3 regions of the Marinobacter sp. M1C genome follow, and region 2 is predicted to be linked to each of the others. Evidence: predicted binding sites of a transcription regulator. Region 2 holds the regulator's gene; each other region holds the start of a gene.
The links. The regulator LexA, encoded in region 2, represses DNA repair genes until DNA is damaged. The targets are predictions, from matches to a motif close to CTGTNTNNNNANACAG.

Region 1 (4,177 bases), 1.7 Mb from region 2:
GCGGCTGATTTCAATGTAATAGCCGTGCACGCGGTTGTAGCCCACTTTCAGGGTACTGATGCCCGTACGCTGTTTTTCGCGTGTTTCCACGTCCAACAGATATTGGCCGGCGTTTTCGCTGATGTTGCGCAAGTCGTCCAGTTCGGCGTCAAACCCGTCTGCAATCACCCCGCCTTCGCGCATCACTACCGGCGGGTTATCGATGATTGCCCGGCCCAGCAAATCCGCTAACTGCGGATATTCGCCAATAGCCGTGGCAAGCTCGCCGACGTGGGTGGAATCAACCGCGGCCATGGATTTTTGCAAATTGGGTAGCACGGCGAACGCGTCCCGCAGCCGTGCCAGATCACGGGGCCGTGCCGAACGCAGCGCCACGCGCGCCAGAATGCGTTCTATGTCGCCAATGGTTTTCAGCTGGTCATGAATCGGCTCATAGTCAAAATCTTTCAACAACGCGCTAACCGCCTGCTGGCGCTGGTGCACCACCGCCACATCGCGTAGCGGACGGTTCAACCAGCGCCGCAGTTGGCGCCCACCCATAGCCGTGGCGGTGCGGTCCATCACCCAGGCCAATGTGTACTGGGTGCCGCCCATCAGGTTGGTGTCAATTTCCAGGTTGCGGCGGCTGGCGGCGTCCAGAATGACCGCGTCTTCGCGGCGCTCGCGGCTGAGTTTGCGAATGTGGGGCAGGGCGGTGCGCTGGGTTTCCCGTGCGTATTGCAGCAGGCAGCCGGCGGCGCACACGGCCAAGTGCATATCTTCACAACCAAAACCGGTCAGGTCCCGCACCTGCAATTGCTGGGTAATCACCCGTCGCGCGGTGTCAGGTTCGAACAGCCAGGGCCCCTGGCGACGAATGCCGGTAAAGCCTTCCAGCAAATCGGTAAACGGAAAGTCTTCGCTGATTAAAATTTCCGCCGGGCGCAGCCGTTGCAGCTCGCCTTGCAAGGCCTCAGCGCTATTCAGCTCTGAAACCGCGAAGCGGCCGCTGGAGATGTCCAGAGAAGAAAAACCGAAGTGCTGCTTATGGTGATAAATCGCCACCAGCAGGTTGTCACGGCGGTCTTCCAGGTAGGCGTCGTCACTGAGGGTGCCGGGGGTGACAATGCGCACCACTTGGCGATCGACCGGGCCTTTGCTGGTGGCCGGATCACCAATCTGCTCGCAAATGGCAATGGATTGACCTGCGCGCACCAGGCGGGCAATGTAACCCTCAGCCGCATGGTACGGAATACCCGCCATGGGAATCGGATTGCCCCCTGACTGACCACGGGCGGTCAGGGTAATATCCATCAGTTCCGAGGCTTTTTTAGCGTCGTCATAAAACAGCTCGTAAAAATCCCCCATGCGGTAGAACACCAGCTCATTGGGATGCTGGCCCTTTATTTTCAGGTATTGCTGCATCATGGGCGTGATTTTTGGACTTTCGGTGTGCGCTGCTGACATGGGACATCCGCGATGGCTGTTTTGAGGAACTGGCGGTGGATTGTAGAAAATTACACCGCAGGATGAAACGTGGATTATAAATGAGGTCGCTATGTCTGACGTAACCATGCCCGATATCACTGATGAATACATCCGCCAGCAGGCGGCAGAACTGGGTAGCGTATTAACCCGCGCTGGCGCTATGCTGGTGACGGCAGAAAGCTGCACCGGCGGCTGGGTGGCCAAGGCCATGACCGACCAGGCTGGTTCCTCGGCCTACGTCACGGGTGGGCTAGTTACCTACAGCAACCATGCTAAACACGCGTTGCTGGGTGTCAGTGAACAGACCCTGGCGGAACACGGCGCGGTGAGCGAACCGGTGGTGCGACAGATGGTCTCCGGAGCACTGCGAGTGTCGGGTGCAAGCGTCGCCGTTTCAATCAGCGGCGTTGCCGGGCCGGGCGGTGGCAGCGATGCCAAGCCGGTAGGTACGGTGTGGTTCGCCTGGGGCAGCGCTGAAAATATCAGCACCGGTTTGAAGCATTTTGACGGCGATCGCGACCAGGTGCGGCGCCAGGCTGTGATCTTTGCGATTGAAAGTGTGCGCCGTTTCGTATCGAGTGATATCTGATCCGCAATGGCTAAAAAATCCCCCAAACAAGGGTTGGTCTGCTTTGTCTAATGTGGTTTAATGCTGGTTAAATATACAGTGATTTTCCGGGGCAGCCAGTTCCCAAGTTTAGATTAGCGCATCATATTACCGGCGCGCCCTATCAGCGCACTATATTATTAGCGCACTATTCTAACGCACCATTTTGAAGAAGGTTCGTACCTATGGAAGACAACCGCAAGAAAGCTTTATCCGCCGCTCTGACCCAGATTGAACGCCAGTTTGGTAAAGGCGCCATCATGAAGATGGGCGACCACCCCCGTGAAGCAATCCCGTCCGTTTCTACCGGTTCTCTTGGTCTGGACGTTGCTCTTGGCATTGGTGGCCTGCCTTATGGCCGGGTTTGTGAAATCTACGGCCCTGAAAGCTCTGGTAAAACTACGCTGACTTTGCAGGTTATTGCCGAAGCCCAGAAGCAGGGCAAAACGTGTGCTTTTGTTGATGCTGAGCACGCCCTTGATCCTCAATATGCTGAAAAGCTGGGCGTGAACGTTGATGAGCTGCTTGTTTCCCAGCCCGACACCGGTGAGCAGGCGTTAGAAATCTGCGACATGCTGGTGCGCTCCAACGCGGTGGATGTCATCGTCGTGGACTCCGTTGCCGCATTAACGCCAAAAGCTGAAATTGAAGGCGAAATGGGCGACTCTCATGTTGGTCTTCAGGCCCGCCTGATGTCACAGGCTCTGCGCAAACTGAATGGCAACGTCAAGAATGCCAACGTCCTGCTGATTTTCATCAACCAGATCCGCATGAAAATAGGCGTAATGTTCGGCAGTCCCGAAACCACCACCGGCGGCAACGCGTTGAAATTCTACGCCTCTGTGCGTCTGGATATCCGCCGCATTGGCGCAGTGAAAGACGGCGACGAAGTGACCGGTAACGAAACCCGGGTGAAAGTGGTTAAAAACAAAGTGGCACCGCCGTTCCGCCAGGCCGAATTCCAGATTTTGTACGGTAAGGGCATTTACCGCATGGCCGAAGTGGTGGACATGGGTGTAAAGGAAGGCTTTGTGGATAAGGCTGGCGCCTGGTACGCCTATAACGGTGACAAAATTGGCCAAGGCAAAGCCAACGCCTGTAAATTCCTGGAAGAAAACCCGGAAATGGCGAAAGAAATTGAAGCCAAAGTGCGCGACAAGCTGATGCCCAAGCCAGAGAAAAAAGACGCGGCAAAAGATGCAGGGAAAGATGTAGGGAAAAATGCAGGGGAAGACGCGGCAAAGGATGTAGGGAAAAACGCGGGAAAGGATGCAGCAATAGCGTCTGCAGAATCCAGCGACGAACTACTGTAAGACCGTTAGTTTGTCAGTGCACTGGTGATTACAGTGCGCTGACAAGCACTAAAAGTGAGGCCGGCTATGCCAGACTCTAGAGGCTCAGATTCTGAACAGTCAGAAGTCGGAAAGCCCAGCGCCAAAAAACTATTGATTGTTGCCCACGCTCCCTCGTCAAATACCCTCAAATTGCGCAACGCAGTTGCTGCTGGCGCTAGCCATAACGATATTGAAAACGTTGATGTAACGGTTTTGGCTCCGCTGGATGCCGGCCCCGACGATGTTCTGGCTTGCAACGCGATTATCCTCGGCACCACCGAAAATCTTGGTTATATGAGCGGCGCATTGAAAGATTTTTTCGATCGCTGCTATTATCCTTGCCTGGAAAAAACCCAAGGCCTGCCATTTACCTTTTATATTCGGGCCGGTCATGACGGTACTGGCACCCGCCGTGCGATTGACAGCATCACCACCGGCCTGCGCTGGAAGCTGGTACAAGAGCCCCTGCTGTGCCGTGGCAATTATGCCGATGAATTTGAACAGCAGTGCGAAGAGTTGGGCTTGTACGTTGCGGCCAGTCTCGATAACGGTCTGATCTAAACGGCTTGCAACAGCCCCTCGCCTCTAAAAAATGTACAATGGCTCAATTATTTAATCGGACTTGCCGCCGTGTGCAGTAAGTCATCTTTTTATTCCGACTGTTACAGGATTAAACCTTGAAGTCATTGCCTTCGCATCAGCTCTACAAAGCCTGTGTTCTGAAAGATCTGCCATTTAAAAGCACCCGTCAGCTAGAGCCCCTGGCTGA
Region 2 (4,177 bases):
GGAAAGCACCAGGCCGTCCAGCAGGCTCACGTTTACCTGGGCGCCGGGGCGTATGTAGTGGGTGCGCGCACCCTGCATGCGCAGCGCCAGCGTAATCAACCGCTGGGCCGGTCCGCGTCGGCGCGGGCCACTGACTCCAATGGTCAGCCCGGGCGGGGAGTCTTGTTCCATCCGTTCAGACATAGCCTTTGTGTTCAAGCCAGTGGTGAATGGTTTCCGGTTTGCTGTGGGTCAGACTGTGCAGGGTGATAGTACCGGAATCGCGAAACTGAGCCCGAAGCTGCGCCAAATCTTCGCTGTTGTTGGCAATGTCGTCCAGTATTACCCAGTCATTCCATACCGAAGAGAAATTCCACTGCGGGTTGTCGATGTCGCAATCCGGTAGCCGGTAATGCAGGGTAGGCCGTTTTTTGATGCGCGGGTCTTGTACATGTCGGGCCAGCAACGGCGCATCCAGATGGGCAAACAGCGGCAGCAGATCCAGTGCGCGGTTTCGGGTGGGGTTGTGCTGCAGGTAGTCTTCCATCAGCTGTTTCAACGATGGCGCGTAGTCGTCTTTCATCAGCAGTTCTGTATAGCGAGCCGCCCAGGGCTCTATGTAGGGCGTAAAACGCCGGCTGACATCCAGTTGATGGCGGTTTTTCAGCCACTCGTACAAGCCTGCAAACGCCTGTAAATAGCGTGTAATGGTGGACGCCTGTAAATCCGGCAGTTCCGGGTTCAGTTGCAGTCCGAAGGCATAATAAATGGACTCGCGGCTGCCCAGAGCACCAAGGCTGCGTAGTTCTTTGATCAGCCGCTCAACCTCTTCCACCTGGGAAAAACCGATGGGCGGCCCGACAATTTCCAGCGGCACAATACGCTCGGCCGCGGCGTCAATCACGTCCATAGCCTGGCCGCCCAGCTCACGCAGGATTTCCGGCACGTCAGCTCCGGTCAGGTCCAGATCTTTAATAGGGTCAGAATCCAGCTCGATCACAAACTCACCCAGCGGTGTATCCACTGCGGTTACGTAGCGCGACCGCGGTTGCGGCGCACCGTTGAGCAGGCTGGCGACTTCGCGCACCAGCGTTTCGTAGCTTAAACCTGAAAGCTCGATTTCCACACCAACCCGGCGCTCTGCTCCGCTGGCAGTGTGAGTTACAGAGGGAATTTTGCAGACGTTCTTTTGCGTCATTATTACACCTTTCAATCAGTCTTAAGCGCTTCAAGCGCGGCTTATAAGGGCAGAATTACCATAGCACATTAGGTGTCTGACGCTGGTAACCGAGCAAGTGGGGGAAATGCCATAAACAGGGTTTACACTGGATAAAACACTGTATATAGTCGAATCACTGTATAAACAAACAGGGTATGTTATGACACAGCGGATCCCAAACATGAAACTCACCGCCAGGCAGTCCCAAGTGCTGGATATCGTCCGCCGCTATCTGGATGAAACCGGGTATCCGCCCACCCGCGCCGAAATTGCAGCTGAGCTGGGTTTCCGCTCCGCCAATGCGGCGGAAGAGCACTTGCGGGCTCTGGCACGCAAAGGTGCCATTGAAATGGTGCCCGGCGCTAGCCGCGGTATTCGCCTGCCAGAAAGCGAGCAGGACCTGGGTTTGCCAGTGATTGGCCAAGTGGCAGCCGGTAGCCCGATTCTGGCTCAGGAGCACGTGGAAGACCACTGCACTTTAAAACCCGGCTTTTTTTCGCCGGCGGCGGATTACCTGCTGCGAGTACGTGGTATGAGCATGAAGAATATCGGTATTCTAGACGGTGACCTGCTGGCAGTACACAGCACTCAGGACGTTCACAACGGCCAGATTGTGGTGGCCAGGGTAGGTGATGAAGTGACGGTGAAGCGCTTCCGTAAAGAAGGTAATAAAGTGTATCTGGTGGCGGAAAACGACGACTTCGCGCCGATTGAAGTGGATCTGACCGAGCAGGATCTGTTCATTGAAGGGTTGGGCGTTGGTGTTATTCGCCGCTCCGACTTGCACTGATCCGTAGCGACAGAAAACCGACATAAAGAAGGGCGGGGAATCATGGAACAACTGAGCTTTAACGGCAATCTTGCATACCAGCAACAGATCGCAGCGCGAGTGGCAGAGCAGGCGCAGCCTGTGCGAGTTCAGCCCCGGCCAGACCCGGTGTGTGCTGGTAACGTCACCGAAATCATCTTGCCCCAGGGTCAGGTGGAAAATTTTCAGCTGTTATTGCCAATGCTGACCCAGCTGAACCAGGAAAAGCGCTGGTTGGCATGGATTGACCCACCTCAGGAGCTGGTCAGCAAATGGCAAAAAATGCACGGTATTGTTGCCGGTGAGCTGCTGGTTTTGCGTTCCAGCGCCGAGCATCCGGCGCGCAAGTTGGCGGAGCGGGCGCTCAGGGTGGGCACATGTCATGCGGTGGTGTTGTGGACCGAAAAGCTGAATAAAACGTGTTTCGAGGCACTTCAGGCGGCATCCGCCGCGGGCAACAGCCACGGCGTCGTTTTGCGTCAGCGTTAGTAAAGAGTATTGCGCCAGCGCTAATAGAGTTCTGCGCTAGCGTTAATGCAGCGTCGGGCTGTGGGGCGCATCAAACCACTCCACGTCGCTGTCGCTAACACTGTCATTGCTATCCCAGTCCAGGTCCTGGGCGCTATCGCCCGCGGCGTCAATGCCTGCCGCAATCATGGCTTTGGCCACTTGCATCTGGCGGTCGTCCATCATGTCTTTGGCTTCTTCGGAAAAACTGATACGCACCAATGGCGCGCCGTCGTCGTCAACGCGGCGCAAAGCGTAATCGCCGTTGCTGAGTTGAATAATTTCAAAAAACGATGGTGACATGATCCGAACCTTTATGTTCGCCAACGAAAAAGTACGCGCGGGGATGTTTTACCACTCGCTGTGTCTTGCTTCCACATCGGCTGAAAATTGCTTTATTGCGCTTAGGCTGGCTTGAACCGATGCCAGCGAACGGTCTGCGCCAACGGCCGCAGTGATGGCAATAATGTTGTCGTTGCTGACGGTTTTTTTTGCCGCAGGTGGCCGGTTCTGCGCGTCTCCAAGTTGCTCCAAATGGTTCCACCAACTATCAGCGTTGGTTTGTAATACCAGCAGTTGCTGAACTTCCGGCGCAGCGGCTCCGATCAATTTGCCCAGTTGGTCAATGCTCTGGGGTTGCCCTTTGCGTTGCTGATAACACACTGCCAGGGTATACAGCAGCAGCGTTCTCGATCGCAGCATGAGTTCAATGGCACCTTGTTTGCAGGCTTCCTGCTGTAAGGGCTGATTGCTGTTAACAGCAAGTCGTAATAATGTCTGCGCCAGTGCCAGTTTGCCGGCAAGATGGGAATGCCACGCTGCTGCCATATACCCTCGCAACTGTTTCTGCTGTTAATGTTGGCGTAATTGGCCCTGTGAAATTCACCAGCACCGAAATTCGCTGAAACCTGAAATAAGCCAAGTATTATAACAGTTTCAAAGCCGCGTTGTCCGCTGTCTACTTCCGTTTTGAAAATTTGCCTGAACAATCAAAAACCGCCTAAAAAATCGTAGCTGTGTCTTGAAATATCCGTTCAAATCAAACAACAAATATCTGAGATGTTTACCGGGGTTAGGTCATGGCGATTCACCGCGGCTGCCGTACGTCGTGCTATGCGTCGCTAAGGTGTAACATGGTTAAGTGTAAGTACACTGGGCTTCGCACCCGGTTGCAGATCACTGAACAGGAGCAATGAACTATGGCCGCAGACCATCCTGCAATGGCACATCTGGACCAGCTGCTCGAGCACATGCAGCAGGCGCTGAAAGACCAGGATTGGGAGCTGATTAGCCGCCTAAATCCAGAGATGAAGCCCGCTATAGAACCCTTGCTTGAAGCGTTGGAACAAGGGCAACTGCCGGCTGAAACCGTGCGCAGTCAACTACAACGGGTGCAGGAGTTTGTCGACGCCGCTGATAGCTCTGCCCGCCAGGCCAAGGCCGCAGCGCAGCTCGAATTGAAAGAAGTCAACCGCAACAGCAGCGCAGCGAAAGCCTACCATAAGGTGTCCTCGTCCCGGCCTTGAGCCAGGCACACACTAACTCAGCGGTCGAATTGCGTGAAGCGCCAGATCGCCGGCGCGTGTGAACGAGATTTTGTGGGGTTTGGCGTCATAAAATTGACTACAAGCCGGTTAAGGTCTTAAATACCGCTCAAAGCCTAT
Region 3 (4,177 bases), 1.9 Mb from region 2:
ACTGGTGCTCACCGTCTACATCGGCAATTTCGATGATCGACAGGTCAAAAGTACCACCACCCAGGTCGTAAACCGCGATGGTGCGGTCACCGCCTTTTTTATCCATACCATAAGCCAGAGCAGCAGCAGTCGGCTCGTTGATAATACGCTTAACGTCCAAACCGGCAATTTTGCCCGCATCTTTGGTCGCTTGGCGCTGGCTATCGTTAAAGTATGCAGGAACGGTGATAACAGCTTCAGTCACTTTCTCGCCCAAATAATCTTCGGCGGTTTTCTTCATCTTTTTCAAAATTTCCGCGGAAATCTGCGGCGGCGCCATTTTCTGGCCTTTTACATCTACCCACGCATCGCCGTTGTCGGCCTTGGCAATTTTGTAAGGCACCATTTTGATGTCTTTTTGCACAACGTCGTCTTCAAACCGACGACCAATTAAACGCTTGATCGCGTAAAGGGTGTTGTACGGGTTGGTAACAGCTTGGCGCTTGGCAGATTGACCCACCAGAATTTCGCCGTCTTCGGTGTAGGCAACGATTGACGGCGTAGTGCGGTCGCCCTCAGAGTTTTCAATAACCTTAACCTTGCCACCGTCCATAACGGATACGCACGAGTTGGTTGTGCCTAAGTCAATACCGATAATCTTGCTCATTGAGTCACTCCAAATCTTTCTGAATGCTGGGGCCGGAGGATCACTCCGGACTGTTCTGGTTAAAAACTATATTGGCGCTTTAAGCTATTTTTCAAGCCTGCTCATCAATTTTTGGTGCATCTTGGGGCTTGGCCACCATCACCATGGCTGGGCGCACAACCCTGCCATTCAACAAATAGCCTTTCTGCATAACCGCAACCACGCTGTTTGGCTCAGCGTTGGGCGCTGGCACCATAGACATCGCCTCGTGATATTGCGGATCAAACGGTTCGCCGACAGGATTCAGGCGCTCAACGTTGAACTTCTTGAGGCCAGACAGGAACATCTCGAGGGTAAGCTCCACGCCTTGACGAATAGACGCCACCAAGTCACCAGAAGATTCGTGGCCCTCGGTACTTTCAACCGCTTTTTCCAGACTGTCTACCACCGGCAGCAGTTCCTTAACGAACTTTTCTACCGCAAATTTGTGAGCTTTTTCGACGTCGTTTTCGGCGCGACGGCGTACGTTCTGCATTTCTGCCTGCGAACGCAGCACCTGCTCCTGAAACTCCTGGACCTTTGCCTGCAGTGCTTCAAGGTCGGCGGATGGAGAACTTTCTGGCGCCGCCTCGGCTGCATCTGCGTTTTCTTCTGCGGCATTGTCTACAGCTTGTTGCAGCTCGTCTGCAAATTGCTCGTTGCGTTTTTCGTCAGTGCTCATGACTACTCCTGGTAAATAAAACACGACCGGTATGACCACGGCCCACTATCTAAATTCGAATAACCGCCATAACGGCCGGAAAGAGGTATTTGCAAGTCGATATGGGGCCCCGCGACGCAGTTTCAACCGATGCGCGACGCATTTTGCAACAAAGTTGACGCCACGGAGTTTGCAACAATCAAAAAGACTGTATATATTCACAGTTACTGTATGAAAAAACAGTATTTAGACACATGGCATAATAGATAGAGCGGAGGTTTCGGCATGCTCACACAGCTAACGGTTTCCAATTACGCCATCGCGGAACGGGTGGAACTGCACTTCCATAAAGGCATGACCGCCCTTACCGGGGAAACCGGTGCCGGCAAATCAATTGTGCTGGATGCGCTTGGCCTTACCATGGGCGGACGCGCAGACGCTGGCGCCGTGCGTTATGGCGCGAAGCGGGCTGACATTACCGCCACCTTCGATATTTCAGCTATTGCGGCTGCGCGCAGCTGGCTGGAACAGCAAGAGCTGGACGATCATAACGACTGTATCTTACGCCGCGCCATCAGCCGCGACGGCCGCTCCCGCGCCTACATCAACGGCCAACCCTGCCCGCTAAGCCACCTGAAAGAACTGGGCGGCCTGCTGATGGATATTCACAGCCAGCACCAACATCAATCTTTATTGCGCAAAGATACCCACCGCACCTTGCTGGATGAATACGCCGGAGCCGATGAACTGGCCGGGCAAACCCGTCAAGCCTGGAGCGGGTGGAATAAAACCCGCCAGAAAATGGTCCAGCGCCAGAACAATGCCGATGAAACCGAAGCCCGGCTGCAACTGTTGCGCTATCAGGTAGAAGAGCTGGACCGCCTGGGCCTGCAAGAAGGCGAACAGCAGCAGCAGGAGCAGCAGCAACAAGAGTTGAGCCAGGCTGACACTATTCTGCACCACAGCAATCAGGCGGCTTTACTGTGCTCCGAAGACGACACCAGCGCTGCCTCACTGGTGCGCCAGGCGCTGCAGCAACTTGAGCAGCTGCCAACGGAAATTCCAGCACTGGCCGACACCCTGCAGATGCTGAGCGAAGCGCAGATACAAATCAGCGAAGCCGGCGACAATCTGCGCCGCTTTGTTGACGATTACGAAGCGGACCCGCAACGCCTGGCAGAAATAGAAGATCGCTTGAGTGCGATTTATCAGATGGCGCGCAAGCATCGCATCATGCCCGAACAACTGTTCGAACTGCACCAGCGGCTGAACGGCGAGCTGGCCGATCTGGACGGCGGCGCCGGCAGCCTGGAGCAGCTTCAGGCCGAATTGGACGAGCAGCGACTGGAATACAACGCACTGGCCGACAAACTGACACAGTTGCGCCAGCACGCGGCGGTGAATCTGGACGTTCGCGTAGCGGCAGAACTGGCTCAACTGAGCATGCCCAATATGCAGTTTGTTACGCAGCTGGCAGACAACCGTGACGAGCCGGCGGCTCATGGCCACGAAGACATCGAGTTTCTGGTTAGCGCCAATCCCGGCCAACCAGCGCGACCACTGGCGAAAGTCGCCTCCGGCGGCGAGCTGTCGCGAATCAGTCTGGCCATTCAAGTGGTGGTAGCACAAACCTCTACCACACCGACATTGGTGTTCGACGAAGTAGACGTAGGCATTGGCGGCGGCACGGCGGAAGTCGTGGGCAAACTACTGCGGGCACTTGGGGAAAACGGTCAGGTGTTGTGTGTTACCCACCTGCCGCAGGTAGCAGCCCAGTGCCATCAACATCTGTTCGTTAGTAAGTTCATAGAGCTGGAAGCCACCTTCTCGAAAATCGAAACCCTGGACGACCAAGGCCGGATCAGCGAAGTCGCCCGCATGCTGGGCGGCGTGGATATGACAGAACAGACCATTGCCCACGCCAAAGAAATGTACAGCAAGGGACAGGCAACCCATCACTAGCAGCATTCCTCCTCTTTACTCTTTACTCTCTACTCCACTCTCCACTCCGAGAGTTTTCGGGGCGGGCCAGAAGCCCGTCCCTTTTTTTGCGCCTGGGTAAATGCTTGAGCGTGAGCTGGCTTATGACTTAATGGGCTTTACGTACAGCGTCAGGCTGTGATCGACAATCTCATAACCGTGCTCGGCCGCAATGATTCGCTGTCGATCTTCAATCACCTGATCAAAAAACTCGATGACCTTTCCGGTTTCAGTACATACGATATGGTCATGATGGTCTTCGCTGGCCATTTCGAATACCGCGTGGCCGCCTTCAAAATTGTGCCGCAGCACAAGGCCTGCCGATTCGAACTGGGTCAACACACGGTAAACGGTCGCCAGCCCTACGTCGTCACCCTGCTCCAGAAGCTTCTTGTAAACATCTTCTGCGCTCATGTGATGCTGCGTGGCGCTTTCAAGAATACCGAAGATTTTTACCCGCGGAAGAGTAACCTTCAGACCGACTTTTCTTAATTCGGCGTTTTCAGATGGCATATTACTATTCACTCGTTGGTGTGCCTTGCGGCTTCCGGTATGATGGGGCCGCCATTTTAGGATCAACCCGTGCTACATCTGCCATTGGCAGGCATTTTCAAGATAGAGGATTTCCCCCGGCGATGCAAAAGCTCATAGCTCTTATTCTCACTCTTTTTCTGGCTGGCTGTGCCTTTCCCGGCGTTTACAAGATCAACGTCCAACAAGGCAATATTGTCACCAACAAAGAGCTGAACGCGCTGACGGAAGGCATGCCCCGCAGCCAGGTTCACGCGGTGATGGGCACACCGCTGATGATCAATCCTGTAGACACATCCAGGGAGTATTACGTTTACACGTTCCAGCGTGCAGGCGGAGAC

Region 1: recA (recombinase RecA) is a predicted target of LexA. The motif match lies at 2,120-2,135, and genes of this name have one in related genera.
Region 3: recN (DNA repair protein RecN) is a predicted target of LexA. The motif match lies at 1,553-1,568, and genes of this name have one in related genera.

Annotation. Positions count from the first base shown of each region.
Region 1 covers NZ_CP092289.1:2,971,663-2,975,839, reverse strand. The annotation lists gene mutS (DNA mismatch repair protein MutS) at 1-1,446, opposite strand, end outside; gene MIH19_RS13950 (nicotinamide-nucleotide amidohydrolase family protein) at 1,553-2,056, shown strand; gene recA (recombinase RecA) at 2,260-3,387, shown strand; gene MIH19_RS13940 (flavodoxin family protein) at 3,454-3,969, shown strand; gene MIH19_RS13935 (ATP-binding protein) at 4,086-4,177, shown strand, end outside.
Region 2 covers NZ_CP092289.1:1,238,539-1,242,715, forward strand. The annotation lists gene MIH19_RS06035 (type 1 glutamine amidotransferase) at 1-183, opposite strand, end outside; gene MIH19_RS06040 (amidoligase family protein) at 176-1,177, opposite strand; gene lexA (transcriptional repressor LexA) at 1,380-1,988, shown strand; gene MIH19_RS06050 (SulA-like leucine-rich domain-containing protein) at 2,031-2,495, shown strand; gene MIH19_RS06055 (hypothetical protein) at 2,538-2,816, opposite strand; gene MIH19_RS06060 (DUF6586 family protein) at 2,865-3,341, opposite strand; gene MIH19_RS06065 (SOS cell division inhibitor) at 3,713-4,039, shown strand.
Region 3 covers NZ_CP092289.1:4,092,381-4,096,557, forward strand. The annotation lists gene dnaK (molecular chaperone DnaK) at 1-646, opposite strand, end outside; gene grpE (nucleotide exchange factor GrpE) at 738-1,346, opposite strand; gene recN (DNA repair protein RecN) at 1,611-3,287, shown strand; gene fur (ferric iron uptake transcriptional regulator) at 3,408-3,818, opposite strand; gene MIH19_RS19280 (outer membrane protein assembly factor BamE) at 3,941-4,177, shown strand, end outside.